DNA from 4 places in the Spirillospora sp. NPDC127506 genome. Region 1 is predicted to be linked to each of the others. Evidence: riboswitches for the same ligand, from Rfam matches in the RefSeq annotation. Region 1 holds a riboswitch; each other region holds the start of a gene.
The links. Region 1 has a riboswitch for cyclic di-AMP ahead of ABTW95_RS12950 (CHAP domain-containing protein). Riboswitches for the same ligand answer to the same signal wherever they lie in the genome.
Positions count from the first base shown of each region.

Region 2: another riboswitch for cyclic di-AMP. It lies ahead of ABTW95_RS05780 (C40 family peptidase); the one in region 1 lies ahead of ABTW95_RS12950 (CHAP domain-containing protein).
Region 3: another riboswitch for cyclic di-AMP. It lies ahead of ABTW95_RS00825 (NlpC/P60 family protein); the one in region 1 lies ahead of ABTW95_RS12950 (CHAP domain-containing protein).
Region 4: another riboswitch for cyclic di-AMP. It lies ahead of ABTW95_RS07670 (CHAP domain-containing protein); the one in region 1 lies ahead of ABTW95_RS12950 (CHAP domain-containing protein).

Region 1 is NZ_JBEORG010000010.1:92,873-97,441, forward strand. It holds gene ABTW95_RS12945 (C40 family peptidase) at 207-1,172, shown strand; cyclic di-AMP (ydaO/yuaA leader) riboswitch at 1,669-1,868, shown strand; cyclic di-AMP (ydaO/yuaA leader) riboswitch at 2,021-2,164, shown strand; gene ABTW95_RS12950 (CHAP domain-containing protein) at 2,176-3,024, shown strand; gene ABTW95_RS12955 (hypothetical protein) at 3,064-4,344, shown strand; gene ABTW95_RS12960 (M48 family metallopeptidase) at 4,341-4,569, shown strand, end outside.
Region 2 is NZ_JBEORG010000003.1:292,946-297,514, reverse strand. It holds gene ABTW95_RS05795 (amidohydrolase family protein) at 1-226, shown strand, start outside; gene ABTW95_RS05790 (Mut7-C RNAse domain-containing protein) at 255-1,043, shown strand; gene ABTW95_RS05785 ((deoxy)nucleoside triphosphate pyrophosphohydrolase) at 1,043-1,435, shown strand; gene ABTW95_RS05780 (C40 family peptidase) at 1,535-2,551, opposite strand; cyclic di-AMP (ydaO/yuaA leader) riboswitch at 2,559-2,706, opposite strand; gene typA (translational GTPase TypA) at 2,909-4,569, shown strand, end outside.
Region 3 is NZ_JBEORG010000001.1:189,835-194,403, forward strand. It holds gene ispH (4-hydroxy-3-methylbut-2-enyl diphosphate reductase) at 1-1,009, shown strand, start outside; gene hpnH (adenosyl-hopene transferase HpnH) at 1,006-2,010, shown strand; gene ABTW95_RS00825 (NlpC/P60 family protein) at 2,065-2,685, opposite strand; cyclic di-AMP (ydaO/yuaA leader) riboswitch at 2,694-2,834, opposite strand; gene ABTW95_RS00830 (hypothetical protein) at 3,347-3,628, shown strand; gene ABTW95_RS00835 (NPCBM/NEW2 domain-containing protein) at 3,645-4,517, opposite strand.
Region 4 is NZ_JBEORG010000005.1:103,367-107,935, forward strand. It holds gene ABTW95_RS07665 (bifunctional glycosyltransferase/CDP-glycerol:glycerophosphate glycerophosphotransferase) at 1-997, opposite strand, end outside; gene ABTW95_RS07670 (CHAP domain-containing protein) at 1,226-1,969, opposite strand; cyclic di-AMP (ydaO/yuaA leader) riboswitch at 1,981-2,118, opposite strand; gene ABTW95_RS07675 (SpoIIE family protein phosphatase) at 2,589-4,448, opposite strand.

The DNA.
Region 1 (4,569 bases):
TTTCGTCACGAAAACGAGACAATGATCGTCGATGTCAATTAAAGAGTGACGAACCGGTTGTGACGGGTGTTGCCCGTCGCTAATGTCGTCCGCTGACGTCGTGGACGAGAGGGGCGAAACCGACCGTGGCCAAAGATCTCATCGGGGCACCAGCGAAGGGGCGTGACCGGAGAGGCGGCTCGGCGAGAAGAGGCGCTTCGCGCCGCATGGCGGCCGTCGCCTGCCTCACCCTGACGGCCTCCCTCGCGTCTCCCCCGATGGCGGCGCACGCCGACCCCAAGCCGACCAGGGCGCAGGTCCAGAAGAAGCTCACCAAGCTCGCCGAGCAGACGGACCAGTTGGTCGAGCAGTACAACCAGCTCCGGGAGAAGCTCAAGGTCGCCAAGAAGAAGTTCGACAACGCGGCGGACGCGGCCAAGCGGGAGCAGGCGGCCTTCGAGGAGCAGCGCTCCAAGATCGCCCAGATGGCGGCCGCCGCCTACAAGAACGGCGACTCCGCGGACGTGACGGGCTTCGTCGGCAGCAAGGACCCGCAGGCGATCCTCGACCAGGCGGCCGTGTTCTCCCACCTGTCGCACGAGCGCAGCTCCCAGCTCACCCAGTTCCTCGCGACCGCCCAGCGGCTCCGCCGCGAGGAGTCGCAGGCCAAGACCGCCCTCGACGAGGTCAAGGCCAAGACCAAGGAGCTGCAGGCGAAGAAGAACAAGCTCGACAAGGAGGTCGCCAAGCAGAAGAAGCTGCTGCGCAGCCTCGGCGGCGGCACCTCCTCCGGCGGGTCCTCGGGCGGCACCGGCGGCACCTACAACGGCCCGGCCAGCGGCCCGGCCCGCAAGGCGCTCGACTTCGCCTACGCGCAGCTCGGCAAGCCGTACCAGTACGGCGCCGAGGGCCCGAACTCCTACGACTGCTCCGGCCTCACGATGAAGGCGTGGGCGGCCGCGGGGGTCAACATCACCCGCACGACCAACTCGCAGTACGCCGCGACCAAGCGGGTGGCGAAGAGCGACCTGCAGCCCGGCGACCTGGTCTTCTTCAGCGGCCTCGGCCACGTCGGCATGTACGTGGGCGGCGGCAAGATGATCCACGCCCCGCGCACCGGCAAGACCGTCGAGGTGGTCAGCATCACCTCGGGCTACTACCTGAGCAACTACTACGGCGCCGGGCGCCCCTGACGCCCCGCCCCGCACGCCCCCCGCGGGTGTGACGGAGCTCTCCCCGACGACGGACCAGGTCTGACCTGGTCCGTTGTTGATTTTGGGGGGTTTGCCTTCTGTTGGGGCTTTGGTACCTTGTCACCACCCCGGCGCCCTCCAGACGCCGTGGCCCCGCGGCGCCCACCAGGCGCCTCGGTCCCACGCGGCGCATCCAGCCGCCGCGTACCGGCGGCGCGAGCCACGCGCCGTCCTCCCTCCCCGGGCGACACGATCCACGTGCCGTCCAGCGGCACCGGACGGTGCCGCGGCGGTCCGCCCCCGGACCGCGGCCGGCCCGGCCACCGTGCGCACGCTCACGGCGTGCATGGCGCTGAGAGCGCAGCCACGGCGGTCCTCGCGGGTCAGGCCCCCAGGACGCCCCGGCAACGGCCGGCGTCCGCGCACAACATCAGGAGCCGCTCGTTCGCACGCGGGAGACAGGTCCCGCGCCGGGCCCCATCTCGCCCCCAGGAACGCAGCGGCAGCGCCGAGTCCGCGTCAACGCGGAACCGGGGACCCACACCGCCGGAGTCCGGGAGACCTCCCGGACGGGCATTCCGGCACCCGGGGTGAATCGGTGCGTCTCTCCCGGCCCCGTTCCGGTAGAGCCCGCCGTAGGGCCACTTCCACGCCCGAACCCGTCAGCTAACCCGGTAGGCGTCTGGAAGAACGAAGGAGTGAGTTCCGCAGCGTTGCCTGGGCGTGGCCGCCCGACGCGCGGCCACGCCCGAGCACACTGCACTCCGCGGACGCCCCCGTCCCGCGGAGCCCCCATCCGAACCGGCGTGCCCTCCGGCACGCCACCGCCGAGTCCGCGGTCCGCCGCGCGCACACGCGCGCCCGGACGCGGAGCCGGGGACCCATCGTGTCCTTTTTCGGGGTGAATCGGCATGCCCGCCATGGGCGGCCGTAGGGCGGCTTCCACGCCCGAACCCGTCAGCTAACCCGGTAGGCGGCATGGAAGTCGAGGAGATGTCCCCCCGTGCCAGGCGCACATCGCAAGAAGACCGCGGGCAAGCACCGCAAGCCCTCCACCCTGTCCGTCACCTGGCGGACGACCGGCGGCGTGCTCGTCGGCGCCGCCGTCCTCGGCACCGCCGCGGCCACCGCGCAGGCGTCCGTCCTGCCGTTCGCCTCCGCGCCGGCGACCGCCGCGGCGGCCGGCGTCACCACGGCGAAGAAGGCCGCCGGCGGCTCGTCCAAGGGCGCGTCCAAGGACAGATCGGCCCGGACGGCGGAGAAGGCCCCCGGGAAGCCCGGGAAGAGCCCGGACGGCCAGCGCCCGCGGGGCGGGCCGGCGAAGAAGCCGAAGGCGGCCGCCCCCGGGAAGTCCGGGGACGCGCGGCCCACCGCCGAGGAGGCCATCGAGATCGCCAAGTCGCAGGTGGGCGTCACCGAGGACGGCGGCGGCGAGACCAAGTTCCAGAAGTGGTACATGGGCACCGCCCGCGCCAAGGAGACCGTCGCCCGCGACGGCGGCTCCATCAGCGGCTACAGCGACGCGCAGTGGTGCGACATGTTCGTCTCCTGGGTCGGCGAGCAGCTCGGCTTCACCGACCAGATCGGCATCGACGCCTGGACGGTCGCCCACGCCCGCTGGTTCCGGCAGCACGGCCGCTGGGGCACCGAGCCGCGGCCCGGCGCGATCGTCTTCTACGCGTGGAGCGGCGGCAAGGCCGTCAAGGACATCCGGCACGTCGGCATCGTGGTCAAGAAGATCGACGGCGACACCATCGAGGCCGTCGAGGGCAACACCGGCAACGCCGTCAAGATCAAGAAGCGCTCGGCCGACGACGTCGTCGGCTACGGATACCCCGACTACCGGTCATGACGGCGCTCCGGGCGGCGCGGGCTGCATAGGATCGCGGCCATGGAGGACGGTCCGGAGCGCGGGGGCTCCCTGTCGCGGCGCAGGGTCCTCGCCCTCGGCACGGGCGGCGCCGCCGCGCTGCTGGCGGGCGGCGCCGGCCTCCTCGGCGCCCGGCCGGGCGGCGGCGCGCCGCCGCGGGACCGCGCCTCCCGCGGCGATCCGTCCGGCGCGGCCGGGGCGTTCGCGCCCGAGGCCGCCGCCCCCCTCTTCGCCAACCGCGCGCGAGCCGTGCGGGACGGCGACCGCGCCGCCTTCCTCGCCACGGTCGGCAGTGCGCCCCGGGCGTTCCAGGACGTCCAGTCCCGCATGTTCGACAACCTCCGCAGGCTTCCCCTGGAGGGCTGGCAGGAGCGCGTCGTCGCCACCCAGGCGGCGGACGGGAGGGGCGCCGTCGTCCGCACGGAGATGCGCTACAGGCTGCGCGGCTACGACAGGGGCTACGCGGCCCGCACCCGCTACCTCGCCCTGGCGCCGCGCTCGGGCTCCTGGACGGTCGTCGGGGACGGAGCGTCCCACGGGCTCACCGACGACGCCTGCATCTGGGACGGCGGCCCCCTGAGCGTGGTGAAGGGCCGCGCCGGCCTCGTCATAGGCGACGCGGGCGGCCTCGAAGGCATCGCCGAGCGCCTGGACGCCGCCGTGCCCGTCGTCACGAGCGTCGTCGGCCGCGGGTGGGCGCAGCGGGTCGTCGCCCTCGTCCCCGCGGACACGGCCCTCGCGTCGGCGCTCGCGGGCCCCGGCCAGAGCCTCGACGAGATCGCCGCGCTCGCGACCGTCGTGCCGGCGGCGGGCGCCGGCCGGGGCGAGGACCGCGTCATCGTCTCCCCCGGCACCTTCGGCCGCCTCAACGGCCTCGGCCGCGACGTCGTCCTCACCCACGAGCTGACCCACGTCGCCATGGGCGGCGCCCGCGACCGGCGGACCCCGCTGTGGCTCATCGAGGGCTTCGCCGACTACGTCGGGTACCGGCGCGTCAAGATCAGCGTGCGGTCGGCGGCGGGCGAGCTGCGCCGCGAGGTCGCCGCGGGGCGGGTCCCGGCCGCGCTGCCCGCGGCGGCCGCGTTCGCGGGCGGCTCCCCGCGCCTGTCCCAGGCGTACCAGGAGTCCTGGCTCGCCTGCCGGATGGTCGCCGACCGGTACGGTGAGGCGGCGCTCGTCCGGCTCTACCGGACGGCCGGGCGCGTCTCGGAGGCCGCCGCGCTGCGCGACGTGCTCGGTCTCACCCGGGACCGCTTCACCGCCCTCTGGCGCGACTACGTGAAGAAGGAGCTGCTCAGATGAGCGAGCGAAGCGATCCGGAGGACGCCGGGGGCCGTCCCCCCATGAAGGACCTGGCGGACGAACGGGCGGACGAGCGGGCGGGCGAGGCGCGGGGCGAGAGCGCGGAGGGCGGAGCGTCCGGTGCCGCGCGGGCGCGGCGGCCCCGCGTCGCCGCGGCCGTCGCCGCCGCCGTGCTGTTCGCCGCCGTCGCGGCCGTCCTCGCGCTGACCACCCCGTGGAACCCGC
Region 2 (4,569 bases), on a different contig from region 1:
GACCCCCGGCAAACACGCCGACATCCTCGTCCTCAGCGTCGACACCGGCACCGCCGCGGCCCACGACCCCATCGCGGCGGTGGTCCTGTCGGCGGACACCCGCAACGTCGACACCGTCCTCGTGGGCGGCCGGGTCGTCAAGCGCGGGGGAGTGCTCGGCGGCCACGACGTCCCGGCCCTGCTGGACTCCCTCTCGGAGTCCGCCGCGCGCCTGACCCGCCGATAATCGCACGGGAAAGCCGGGGGCGCGTGGCATGCTGATCGGCGTGGAGCCCGAGATGACCGTCCGCGTCGCGGACGAACTGCTGATGTTCCTGCCCGCCACCCGGCGCAAGAGCGTGAACCAGGTGCCCTGCGACGGGACGTCGACGCTGGGTCACCTCGTCGAGTCGCTCGGGGTGCCGCTCACCGAGGCGGGCCCGATGACCATCGGCGGCGAACCCGCGGAGCCGTCCACCCGCCCGCGCCCCGGCGACGAGGTGCACGTGGCGGCGGTGCCGCGCCCCCAGCCCGTCCCGCTGGAGCCGGGCCAGGACGCACCGCGCTTCCTGCTGGACGTCCACCTCGGCACGCTCGCGCGCCGCATGCGCCTCCTCGGCCTCGACACCGCCTACCACAACGACATGGACGATCCGGCGCTGGTCGTCCAGGCCAACGAGGAGCGCCGCGTCCTGCTCACCCAGGACCGCGGCCTCCTCCGCCGCCGCGCCCTCTGGGCGGGCGCCTACGTCCGCGGCTCCCGGCCCGACGACCAGCTCCGCGACCTCCTCGACCGGTTCGCGCCCGTCCTGCGCCCCTGGACGCGGTGCACCGCCTGCAACGGCGAGCTCGTCCCGGTCGACAAGCGCGAGGTCGAGGGCGACCTCGAAGCCGGGACGCGCCGCAGCTACGACGTCTACGGCCGCTGCGCCGGCTGCGGGCAGGTCTACTGGCGCGGCGCGCACGGCGGCCACCTGGAGGAGATCGTCCGGGAGGCGACGCGGCTGGTCGGCGCCGCACGGGACGGCGGCAGGCCGGAGGCCGCCATGACGGAGAGGGGCTGATGGCCATCGCTCTCGTGGTCGTGGGCGCGGCGATCATCGCCGGCGGGCGCCTGCTGAGCGCGCAGCGGGCCGAACCGCCGCACATGGCGGGCGGCTGGGAACTGCCGGGCGGGAAGGTCGACCCGGGCGAGTCCGACGAGGACGCGCTGGTCCGCGAGTGCGACGAGGAACTGGCGATCAAGATCCGGCTCGGCCGCCGCGTCGGCGGCGACTGGACGCTCAGCGAGCGGGCGCTGCTGCGCGTCTGGACCGCCGAGATCATCGAGGGCGAGCCCCGGGCCCTGGAGCACCTGGCCCTCCGCTGGCTGACCCCGCCGGAGCTCTACGACGTCGACTGGCTCCCCGGCGACCGCCCGGTGATCGACCTGCTCGCCCGGGAGCACTTCAGCTGAGGCCCGGCCGCCCTCCGGGCGTCGGATCGCGCGGATGAGTTCGGGGGCTTCCCGCCGCGCCGCAGGAAGCCCCCGACATCCGTGGGGGCGCCGCGCCCGTCAGGAGATGCGGTTGGCGCCCGCGTAGTCGGAGCGGTCCGACAGCTTGGAGATCTTCACCACGTCGCCGGTCTGCGGAGCGTGCAGGAACTTGCCGTCGCTCAGGTAGATCCCCATGTGGTGCAGGTTGCTGCCGAAGTACACGAGGTCCCCGGAGCGCAGCTGGCTGCGCGGCACCTTCGTGCCCAGCTGGTAGAGGTCGCCGGTGTAGTGGGGCAGGCCGGGCTTGCCGACCTGGGCGTAGGCCCACACGACGAGGCCGGAGCAGTCGAAGCTGTTCGGGCCGGCGGCCGCCCACACGTAGGGGGAGCCGATCTTGCTGTAGGCCTTGCGGGCCATCTTGGCGGGCAGGCCCGAGCCCTTGATGCTGGCGGTGAGGCCGGTGCGCGGGTCGCGGGCGTGCGTGGTGGAGAGCTTGTCGAGGCGCTTCATCACCTCGGTGACCTTGGCCTTGGCCTGCGCGCGCGCCTTCTTGGCGTCCTCCCACGCCTTCTTGACCTGCGCGGTCTTGGCCTCCGCGGTGCGCTGGGCGGCGTCGGCCCGCTGGATCTGCTTCTGCAGGGCCTTGACGGCGGCGGCCTGGTTCTGGGTGAGGTAGGCGCGCTCGGTCAGCCCCTCGGCGGAGCCGTCGGAGCCGAAGATCGCGTCGGGGGCGCCGGCCATGTAGGTGGCGGCGGCCATCCGCCCGAGCTGCTCGCGGGCCGGGCCGGCCTGGGCGCGCAGCACCTGCGCGTTCTTGGCGGCGTCCTGCTCGGCCTTCTGCGCCGCCTTCAGGTCCACCCGGGCCTTGTTGTACTTCTCGGTGAGGATCTCGGCCTCTTCGTTCAGCGCCTTGAGGCTCTTGCGCAGGCCCTTCTCCGTCGTCGGCGTCGGGCTGGGCGCGGTCGCGGCGGCGGCCAGGCGGAGCGGCGGCGCGGCGTGGGCGGCGACGGGGGCGGTGGCGCCGAGGCCGATCAGGAGCAGGGCGGCGGTGGCGGCGGGCGCGAAGCGCCGCCGCCGGCGGGGGTCCGGTGCCAAGCCGGTGTTCTCCTCTCCTCACGCGCCTACCGGGTTAGCTGACGGGTTCGGGCCAGGAGTCGCCCTACGGCGCACCGCCCTGCGGCGCGTCGATTCACCCCGAGGGTTGGGTCCCCGGTTCTCCCGGCGGGCGGGAGATTCGGCGTGCCGGTCGCAGCCCCGGGGAGTGGGGCTCCGGACGACCGGATCTCGGGCAGATTACAAAGGATGAGCAAAGTTGGCGAATCGGGGCGCGTGTGACCGCGTGTGAAGGGTGGGAGGACGCGGCCGGGATGGGCCGGGCACCGCGGCGCGTAGAATGGAGTGCTGCCGCTTTTCTGCGGCGACTCTCCTGAAACCTCACGCAAGGTAACCCGCATGCCCATCTCCACCCGCGACGACCTCCGGAACGTAGCGATCGTCGCCCACGTCGACCACGGGAAGACGACGCTGGTCGACGCAATGCTCTGGCAGTCCGGGGCCTTCCGCGAGAACCAGGACGTCGACGACCGGGTCATGGACTCCAACGACCTGGAGCGCGAGAAGGGCATCACGATCCTCGCGAAGAACACCGCCGTCCGGCACAACGGGCTGACGATCAACATCATCGACACCCCGGGCCACGCCGACTTCGGCGGCGAGGTCGAGCGCGGGCTGTCCATGGTGGACGGCGTCGTCCTGCTGGTGGACGCCAGCGAGGGGCCGCTCCCGCAGACCCGGTTCGTGCTGCGCAAGGCGCTCGCCGCGCGGCTCCCGGTGATCCTCGTCGTGAACAAGACCGACCGTCCCGACGCCCGCATCGACGAGGTCGTGGACGAGACGTACGAGCTGTTCATGGACCTCGACGCCGACGAGGACCAGATCGACTTCCCGATCGTGTACGCGTCCGGCCGGGCCGGGCGGGCGTCGCTCGACAAGCCCGCCGACGGGGAGATGCCCGCCAGCGCCGACCTGGAGCCGCTGTTCCAGGTCATCACCGAGACGATCCCGGCGCCGTCCTACGACCCGGACGCGCCGCTGCAGGCGCACGTGACGAACCTGGACGCCTCCAGCTACCTCGGCCGGATCGCGCTGTGCCGCGTCCACGCCGGGACGATCAAGAAGGGCCAGCAGGTCGCCTGGTGCCGGCACGACGGCAGCATCGAGCGCGTCAAGATCACCGAGCTGCTGATGACGGACGCGCTCACCCGCAAGCCCGCCGACGACGCGGGGCCGGGCGACATCATCGCGATCGCCGGCATCCCGGAGATCATGATCGGCGACACCATCGCCGACCCCGACGACCCGCGCCCGCTGCCGCTGATCACCGTGGACGAGCCCGCGATCTCCATGACCATCGGCACCAACACCGGGCCGATGGCCGGCCGCGAGAAGGGCACCAAGGTCACCGCCCGCATGGTCAAGGACCGCCTCGACCGCGAGCTGGTCGGCAACGTGTCGATCAGGGTGCTGCCGACCGAGCGCCCGGACGCGTGGGAGGTGCAGGGCCGCGGCGAGCTGGCCCTCGCGATCCTCGTCGAGAACATGCGCCGCGAGGGCTACGAGCTGACCGTCGGCAAGCCGCAGGTCGTCGCGAAGACCATCGACGGCCGGAAGCACGAGCCGGTCGAGCGGCTCACCGTCGACATCCCCGAGGAGCACCTCGGCGCCGTCACGCAGCTCATGGCCGTCCGCAAGGGCCGCATGGAGCACATGACGAACCACGGCACCGGCTGGGTCCGGATGGAGTTCCTCGTCCCGGCGCGCGGCCTGATCGGGTTCCGCACCGAGTTCATGACCGAGACGCGCGGCACCGGCATGGCGCACCACGTCTTCGAGGGCTACGAGCCCTGGTTCGGCGAGCTGCGCACCCGCCCGTCCGGGTCGCTGGTCGCCGACCGCGCGGGCGCCGCCACCGCCTACGCGATCACGAACCTGCAGGAGCGCGGCACGTTCTTCGTCGGGCCGGGCACCGAGGTGTACGAGGGCATGATCGTCGGGGAGAACTCCCGTGCCGACGACATGGACGTCAACATCACCAAGGAGAAGAAGCTCACGAA
Region 3 (4,569 bases), on a different contig from region 1:
CGCCACGCTCACCGGCGGGACGGCCGCGCTGCGCCGGCTGCGCACCGTCGGCCCGGCGCTGCGCGAGTGGGCGGCCGCCGCCGGCCCGCGCCGGCTGCTGCTCGCCGGGCCGCGCTCGTTCTGCGCCGGTGTGGAACGGGCCATCGAGATCGTGGAGCGCGCGCTCGACCTGCACGGCCCGCCCGTCTACGTGCGGAAGCAGATCGTCCACAACACCCATGTGGTGGACGACCTCGCCCGCCGCGGCGCCGTCTTCGTCGACGAGCTCGACGAGGTGCCGCCCGGCTCGGTGACGGTGTTCTCGGCGCACGGCGTCGCGCCCGCCGTCCGGGACGAGGCCGGGCGGCGCGGGCTGCGGGTCATCGACGCGACCTGCCCGCTCGTGTCCAAGGTGCACGCGGAGGCCCGGCGGTTCGCCGCCTCCGGTCACCTGGTCGCGCTGATCGGGCACGCCGGGCACGAGGAGGTCGAGGGCACCCTCGGCGAGGCGCCGTCCTCGACCGTCCTGGTCGAGACGCCGGACGACGTGGCGTCCCTGCCGGCCGGCCGGCCCGTCGCCTACCTCACCCAGACCACCCTCGCCGCCGACGAGGCGGGCGAGGTGGCGGCCGCCATCACCGGCCGGTTCCCGGACGCGGTCGGCCCGCACACCGACGACATCTGCTACGCCACCACCAATCGGCAGCGGGCCGTCGCCGGCGTCGCCCGCGACAGCGACCTCGTGCTCGTCGTCGGCTCGGCGAACTCGTCCAACTCCCGCCGCCTCGTCGAGGTGGCCGAGAGCCGGGGCACGCCCGCCGTCCTCGTCGACGGTCCCGCGGACGTCCCGCTCGGGCGGCTCAGGGGCGCCCGCGTCGTCGGCCTGACCGCGGGCGCGTCCGCCCCGCCGGCCGTGCTGGACGCGGTCGTCGACGTCCTGCGCGGGCTCGGGCCGGTCGAGATCAAGGAGCACACGGTCACGGTGGAGACGACCGAATTCACCTTGCCAAAGGAGGTCCGAACACAATGAGCATGCCGCTTCGCCAGAGCCTTCGCATCGGGACCTACATCCTCCGCAACAAGCTCCGCGGCCGGGAGAAGTTCCCCCTGATCGTCGAGCTGGAACCGCTGTTCGCGTGCAACCTCGCCTGCGCGGGATGCGGGAAGATCCAGCATCCGGCCGACGTCCTGAAAAGGCGCATGCCGGTCGAGCAGGCGGTCGCCGCCATCGAGGAGTGCGGCGCGCCGATGGTGTCCATCGCCGGCGGTGAACCGCTCATGCACCCGAAGATCCACGAGATCGTGGACGAGCTCGTGAAGCGCAAGAAGTTCGTCTTCCTGTGCACCAACGCGGTGCTCATTCCCCGCCACATCGACAAGTTCAAGCCGTCGCCGTACTTCGCGTGGGCGGTGCACATCGACGGGCTGCGGGAGCGGCACGACGAGTCCGTCTGCAAGGAGGGCGTCTTCGACGCCGCCGTCGCCGCCGTGAAGGAGTGCAAGCGGCGCGGGTTCCGGGTCACCACCAACACGACGATCTTCAACACGGACACGCCGCAGAGCGTCATCGACGTGATGAACTACCTGAACGACGACCTGCAGGTCGACGAGATGATGATCTCGCCGGGGTACGCCTACGACAAGGCGCCCGACCAGGAGCACTTCCTCGGCGTCCAGGAGACCCGCGAGCTGTTCAGCAAGGCGTTCGCCGACGGGAACCGCAAGCGCTGGCGGCTCAACCACTCGCCGCTCTTCCTGGACTTCCTGGAGGGCAAGGTCGACTTCCCCTGCACGGCGTGGGCGATCCCGTCCTACTCCCTCTTCGGCTGGCAGCGCCCCTGCTACCTGATGTCGGACGGCTACGCCCAGACCTACCAGGAACTCCTCGACGAGACCGACTGGGACGCCTACGGCCGGGGCCGGGACCCGCGCTGCGCCAACTGCATGGCGCACTGCGGCTACGAGCCGACCGCGGTCATGGCCACCGTCGGCTCCCTGAAGGAGTCCATCAGGGCGATACGCGACACCTGACCGGACCGCCCGGAGAGCGGGGGATCGGCCCCACTCTCCGGGCCGGGACGCTCGTCAGGCGTCCTTGAGCTTGACCGGCCGGTAGGCCTTGTACTCGCTGCCGGGGTCCAGGCCGTAGTCGCGCGTCCGGTGGTCGGTGCCGTACCGTCCCCGCTGCTCGTACGCCCAGTACTCCGTGTGCTCCTTGTCGGCCCACTTCTCGAAGATGACGACGTGCCGCGTGGTGTTGGTGCCCTGGGCGTCCATGACGAGGTCGCCCTTCTTGAGCTCCGACATCTTGATGCGCTCGGTGTACCGCGACGACGTCAGCCCGACCGTGTTCGGCCCCGGCTTCGGCAGCCGCAGGGCCATGGAGACGAATCCCGAGCAGTCCCTCCGGTAGCCGTCGCGGTAGCCGGTCTGGCTGTAGGGCACCCGGTCCGCGGAGTGCGGGTTCCACGTCTTGGCCCGCTCGATGACCCGCGACCGCTCGTCCTTCTCCCGTTCGACGGGCGCGGCCTTGCGCGGTTTCGGAACCGTGTGGACGGCGGCGACCGCGGCGCTGCCGTCGTCCGGTGCGTCCGCCGCGTGCACGGTCGTGGCCGCCACACCGAACACGGCGAGGCCGACCAGTGCGCCGTTGGCGCTGGGGCTCAGGCCGCGACGGCCCGAACGTTTGCTGTGCTTGCCTTTCAAAGGGGGGCTCCTTCTTCCATGAGCCGCCTACCGGGTTAGCTGACGGGTTCGGGCGTGGAAGTCGCCCTACGGCCATGGGAGAGGCCGATTCACCCCAGTGAGGGTGGGTCCCCGGCTCCGCGCGACGGCGGACTCGGCGGTTGCCGCTGCGATCCTGAGGGCACGTCGGCCCCGTGCACGGGACCCCTGTCCCATGCGGCGAAAGAGCGGCGCTGATGTTGTAAGGCCCTTCCGAGGCGACCGCCTCAGGGCCGCGCGACACGTGGATCGTGTCGCCCGTCCATCCGTGTGCCGGACGGGACAAGAACGCCTGGTGAGCGCCTTGCCGGGCGCCAAGCTAACGCAGATCGCCAAGCCAAGGCAAACTCCCGCAAAATCAAACCCCCAGCTCAACCCCCTGACGCACCTGTCCGCCAACGCCTCCAAGCCCCTCGCGGCGGGCGTTCCCGGCCGCTCCCGGCTCGGCTCCGTGATCTACGCCACGGCGGGGAGCCGGACCTGCGGGACATTCAGCGGATTCCAGAGGTGTCCAGCCTTTCGTTCATAGGGAGCGGCCTCCTGGTGGGCTGGTCAGGTCCCGCCGGCCGGGACCTGAACGCCCGGGCCGGTGCCGCGTTCGGCGGCGAGAAGGGCACCTCACCCACCGATGAATGGAGCAGCCGTGGCCCATGACGACGGCAGGCAGTACCAGACGGGTGGCCGGCCGGTCCACCCGCCCGGCCCCGGTGCGCCCGCGTCCCGGCCCGCCACCACCTACATGGGGTTCTACTTCTGGTACTGGTGCGGCGTGACCGTGCTCCTCCTCATGGGGAGCCTGTTCTTCCTCGCCCACGACCTGGTCGGCACCGGTCTGCTCGGGCTCCTGATCGCCGGGCTCTCCGCCCTCTACGCCCGCTACCTCTACCGGGGCGGCCGCTACCGGATGATGTTCATCATCTTCTGAGGGGGCGGCGCCGGGCTCAGCCCGTGCTCAGGCAGCCGTCGGTCGTGCCGCCGGACGGCACGAGCTGCGCGTCGCCCCAGACCGCGTCGTGCGACTTGTCCGGCGGCTCGGTGCCGTTCTCCGCCGCGATCAGGGCGGTTCGCAGGTTGAGCGTGGTGTAGGGGGAGATGTCCTCGTCGAAGACCGCGGGCTTGCGCGGGCCGGCGTTCCTCGTCGCCACGACCTTGTCGTCGCCCAGCAGGGTGAATTCGATGGTCACGTTGGGCGGATCCTCGTCCGGGACGCCCGCCAGCGCCTTGAAGCGCGAGTATTTCGCGGCGGTCGTCAGAGTGATGGTGGCGGGTCGGCCGATCACACTGAGCGCGACGTAGACGCTCCTGGCGCAGGGCCGGCCGGTGATGCGCGCGCCGCGGCGCCTGAACCAGCCGGTCTGGGGCTCGTGCAGCTGGCTGCTCGGCAGGTCGCGCAAAAAGACCGGCGCGCGCGCCGTGGCCGGAGCGCCGACCGCCTGCACCGGTTCGGACGGCTCGTAGAACCGTCCCCCGGGAACCTGCGTCGAGACGTGCGCCACGAGCAGGCCGTCGACGACGACGATGAGCACCGCCCCCAGGACGGCGGTCACCCCGCCCGTGTTGATGTTGAGGCGGGTTTTGCGCACGTTGGTGGTGTTGATGTCGCGGCCCGCCGCGTTGACCGTTGTCTGCACCGAGGGACGGCGCGCACCGCGCCCCACGATCGCCGCGATCAGCACCATGGCGCCGGCGAACCCGCCCCAGTACCAGTCGCCGCCCAGCACCCGTCCCGCCGCGCAGGCCCCCGCGCACGCGAGCACGATGAAAGCCGCCTTCGCCATCGTGCGGCGCGGCCCGCCGCTCTTCCGACCGCTCATCGGCGCGCCCCCGTTTCTCCTCGGCTCGCACGGCCGCCGTTCCCCAGGGTCC
Region 4 (4,569 bases), on a different contig from region 1:
CGGCGGCGAGCGCGGCCGCGTGGTCCCCCTCGCGGATCAGGTACGCGGCGATCGCGGGCATCGGGTTGGCCAGCTCGAAGACCCGCGGGTCGAGCTCGGCCAGGTACGCGGCCGCGAGATCGAGGAAGCGGTCCCGGTAGCCGGCGTCGCGGTCGCGCAGCTCCCGCAGGTAGAGCAGCAGGTCGTGGTTGACGAACTTCACGTCCTTGGCGCGCCGCAGCTCGTGCGCGCCGCGCAGCGTGAACAGCATGTCGATGCGCCGGTGGATCTCCAGCCGGTCGGCGAAGTTGGCCAGCTCGGCCCGCCGGTTGGAGATCGACGGCGCCGCCGTCCGCTGCCGGACGTGCCAGTGGTAGACGCGGTGCGGGATCAGCGCGGTCCGGCGGGCCGCCAGGTACGCCTCGGCGGTGAACAGCAGGTCCTCGTAGTGCAGCCGCTCGACGAACCGCAGCCCGTGCTCCTCCAGGAAGCCGCGCCGGTACGCCTTGTTGGTCGAGAGCGTGTCGTAGAGCAGGTCGGGGTTCTCGGCCAGGGACCCGTAGACGGCGCTGTTCCGGTAGAGCCACGGATACCAGGGGCGGATGCGCCCCTTCGCGCCCTCGGGGACGTCCAGGAAGATCCGGTCGCACAGCCCCGAGACCAGGTCGGCGCCGGTGCTCTCGGCGGCGGCGAGCAGGTTGAGGCAGGCGTGCCGGTCCAGCAGGTCGTCGCTGTCGAGGAACATCAGGTAGCGCCCGGCCGACGCCTCGATCCCGGTGTTGCGGGGACGGCCGCAGCCGCCGGAGTTGGCCGGCAGGTGCACGGCCCGGACCCGTCCCGGATGCGCGGCGGCGAGCCGGTCGGCGACCTCCCCCGTGCCGTCGGTGCTGGCGTCGTCCACGATCACGGTCTCCACGCCGCCGAGCGACTGCGCCAGCGACGAGGCGACCGCCCGGGGAAGCCGCCGGGCGTCGTTGTAGGCGATCACGACCACGCTGACATCCGGGCGCAGCCGCATGGGCATCCCTCCCGTTCCGCCGGGGACCGAGCCGGGCGCCGCGGGGCGCCGGCCGGACGCGCGTCCGCCAGGGATTCCTTTCCTGGAAAGCCTCAGTGAGGTCCAAGAGGGATCAAAGGCTGTCAACGCTTCGCATTACCCGACTTCACCGGAGACATGGGGGCAGACCGCCCGGAAAGCCCGAAGGCACCCGGCCGGGGAGCCGGGCGCCTTCGGGTGCGGGGAGGGTCAGGAGGCGTAGTCGGGGTAGCCGTAGCCCACGATCTGCGACTTGTCGCGGATCTTCTTCTCCACCTCGTTGTTGCTGTTGCCCTCGATGGTCTTGACCTTGCCGCCGCCGTTGTCCTTCACGACGAGGCCGACGTGGTCGATGTCACCGATGCCGCCCTTGGAGCCGTTCTGCCAGTCGAAGAACACGACGGCGCCCGGCTTGGGCTTGTGGCCCCAGCGGTCGGTCTTCTTGAACCAGCTGGCGTGCTGGACGGTGTAGGCGTCCCAGCCCATGTTCTTCACGCCGGTCTGGGCGCCGAGCCAGGAAACGAACATGTCGCACCACTGGGCGCCGTTGTAGGCCTTGACCGAGAAGCCGCCGTCGCGCTTGGCGGTGGCCTTGGCGTGCGGGGTCGAGACGTACCACTTGTGGAACTTGGTCTGACCGCCCTTGCCCTCGCTGATGCCGACCTGCTTCTGGGCCAGCTTGATGACCTCGGACGGCTTCACGTCGCGCGGCGGCACCTTGTAGCCGGCCTCGCGGGCCTCGGCCGCGCTCGTCTTCGCGGACGTCTGCGAGGCGGCGGCGCCCTTCGCGGCGGCGGCCTGGGCGGGCGCGTCGGCCGCGGCGCTGCCACCGGCGAGGGGGTTCAGCACGGCGAGCCCGACGGCGCCGGCGAGGACGGCCCCGACGGCGGCGCCGACGGCCTTGTCCTCGGACGAGAAGCGGTTGAGCGAAAGTCGATCGAAACGACCGGACATGCAGGGAATCTCCTTGTCTTCCATGGCGCCTACCGGGTTAGCTGACGGATTCGGGCATGGAAGCAGCCCTACGGCGCGGCTCTGGACGCGCCGATTCACCCCTGGAACGTTGGGTCCCCGGCTCCGTCCGGTCGTGGCGACCGGGACGGACTCGGCCTCGCACCGCGGACGCGGTGCTGACTATTCGGATTTGCCTCAGCGACTGGTCTCGGTGAGGGGGGCGCGCATCGTCGGGCGCGCATCGCGTGCGGGTGCCGCTCCGCGATCATCGGCCGCACTGGGCGCGGCCGGCGGCAACGCATGGGGCGCGCTGCGGGATTCGGATAGAAGGTAGCAACCTTCTCAAGAAAAGCAAACCAGGCACAAACCTCGGTTATGCCCGCTCAATGCCCTTCCAAGGATTCACCAACAGCGTCCGGCCCCGGGGTGTTCCCGATCTTTCCCCGACCGGCCCTCAGCCCTTTGCCCATGGGACTTACCGGCCGATGGGCAAAGGGTAAAGAACGCTCACCGGGCGAGGGCCGGCGCCCGGCGGACCGCCGCGCACCGGCCCTCGCCGCCGGTCACTATGAGTCGTACCTCACACGGGCGCCCCTCGCGGGCGGGCGCGTGGGGTCGGTCACTCGACGAGCAGGGCGAACAGGGTGGTGTCGTCCGCCGCCCGGTCGAACTCCATCCGCGCCAGCACCTCGTCCAGGGCCAGGTCCGGGCGCAGCGAGGAGTCCTGCAGGATCTCGGTGAGGCGGCCGATGCGCTCGTCCAGGTCCGCGTCCCTGCGCTCCACCAGGCCGTCGGTGTAGAGGAACAGCAGGTCCCCCGGGTGCAGGCGGGTGGTGATCGTCGTGTACTGCCAGGGCATCGCGCCGAGCATCGGGTCGCGGACCACCTCCAGCGGCGCCGCCCGGCCCTCCCGCACCAGGATCGGCGGCGGATGGCCCGCGCACGTCCACGCCAGCACCCGGCGGGACGGGTCGAAGTGCGCGACGATCGCCGTGCCCGTGGCGGGCGGGTCCATGGTGCCGACCAGCTCGTTCAGCCAGTCCACCAGCCGTCCCGCCGGCTCGCCCGTGCAGGCGAGGCCGAGCAGCCCGTTCCGGGTCCGCGCCATCGCCGCCGCCGCCGGGAGCCCGTGCCCGGCCGCGTCCCCGATGGCGAACAGCCCCCGGCCGTCCGGCAGCGCCCGGGTCGCGAACCAGTCCCCGCCGATGCGGGCGGTGCTCTCCGCCGCCAGGCTCCGGACCGCCATGCCGAGGCCCGGCAGCTGCTCCACCTCGTCCTCGTCCGGCAGGATCGCGCGGCGCAGCGTCACCGCCACCTTCCGCTCCTGCGCCGTCCGCGCCTGCTGCTTCAGCATCTGCCGGCGGGTCTCGGCGAGCGCCCGCTCCACGCCGCGCCGCCGGGTGATGTCCTGCGAGACGACATTGATCGAGATCGGCAGCCCGGAGTCGCCCAGCACCGGCTCGGCGAACAGCCACAGATGCCGCGGCGTCCCGTCCGGCCCGATCACCCGGTGCTCGGCCTCCACCGGCTCGCGGCGGGAGAACATCGTCTGGACGGCCTCCTCCACCAGCGGGAGGTCGTCGTCCGCCACGGCCTTCGGCAGGTCGTGCGGCATCGGCGGCACGTCGTCGGGGCCGAGGCCGTAGTTGGCGCGCATCTGCGGCGTCCAGTCCGCCTCGCCGGTGGCCAGGTCCCACTCGCCGAACCCGATCAGCGCCAGCCGCTCCACCCGCTCCAGCCGCCGCGCCACCCGGTCCTCGGCGAAGTGGTACCGCCACGTGACGCACACCCCGGTCGGCACCCGGACGCATCGCACGCTCATCCGGGACGACCTGGACAGGCCCCCCTGGGCGGTGGAGTACATGAACGAGGGGCGCTCCATCGGCGTCCCGGTCTCCAGCACCCTGGTGTACTCGTCGAAGAGCCCGCTGAGCGCGGCGCCCGGATCCGTGCGCAGCAGCCGCCGGCCGGTCAGCTCCTCCCGGCCCCGCCCGAACATGTCCCGCGTGGCGTCGTTGAGATCGGCGTAGAGGAAGTCGGCCACGGCCCCGTCGGGCCCCCTGACCGGCACCAGGTGGGCGCAGGAGTCGAGCGTCCCGTCCAGGAGCGCCCGCGCCACCGGATCGTCGCCCGCCTCGGCGAGGATCTCGGCGTCCCCGGAGGTGTCCTCGGCCGCCACCCGGCGCAGGACGTCCTCGGCGTCCGACAGGACGGCCTGGCGCTCGGCCGTGCCGCCCTCGGCCCGCGGCGCCCTCCGGTCCGCGACCACGGCCCCCACCGGCCCGCCGCCCCCGTCCTTGACCAGCACGGCCGCCGCCTCGGCGAGGTCGATGTCCAGATCGCGCGCGAGCCAGATCAGATGCTGCAGGGCCTCCCCCGGCGGGACGCCGAGCCGCCGGGCCAGCACGACCCGCGCCTCGGACAGCACCGCGCGGTCGTGCGCGGCGCCCCGCAGGTCCTCAAGGTCCGCAACGTGCACCCCGGGCTGGGTGCCCTCCGGTTCCGCCAACCCTGTGTCCCCCGTTCGGCGTCACTGCCCCTGGGAGAAAAAAGCTACATACGCCAGCGAAGGACTATTCGCCCATAGCCTGGTAAACAGT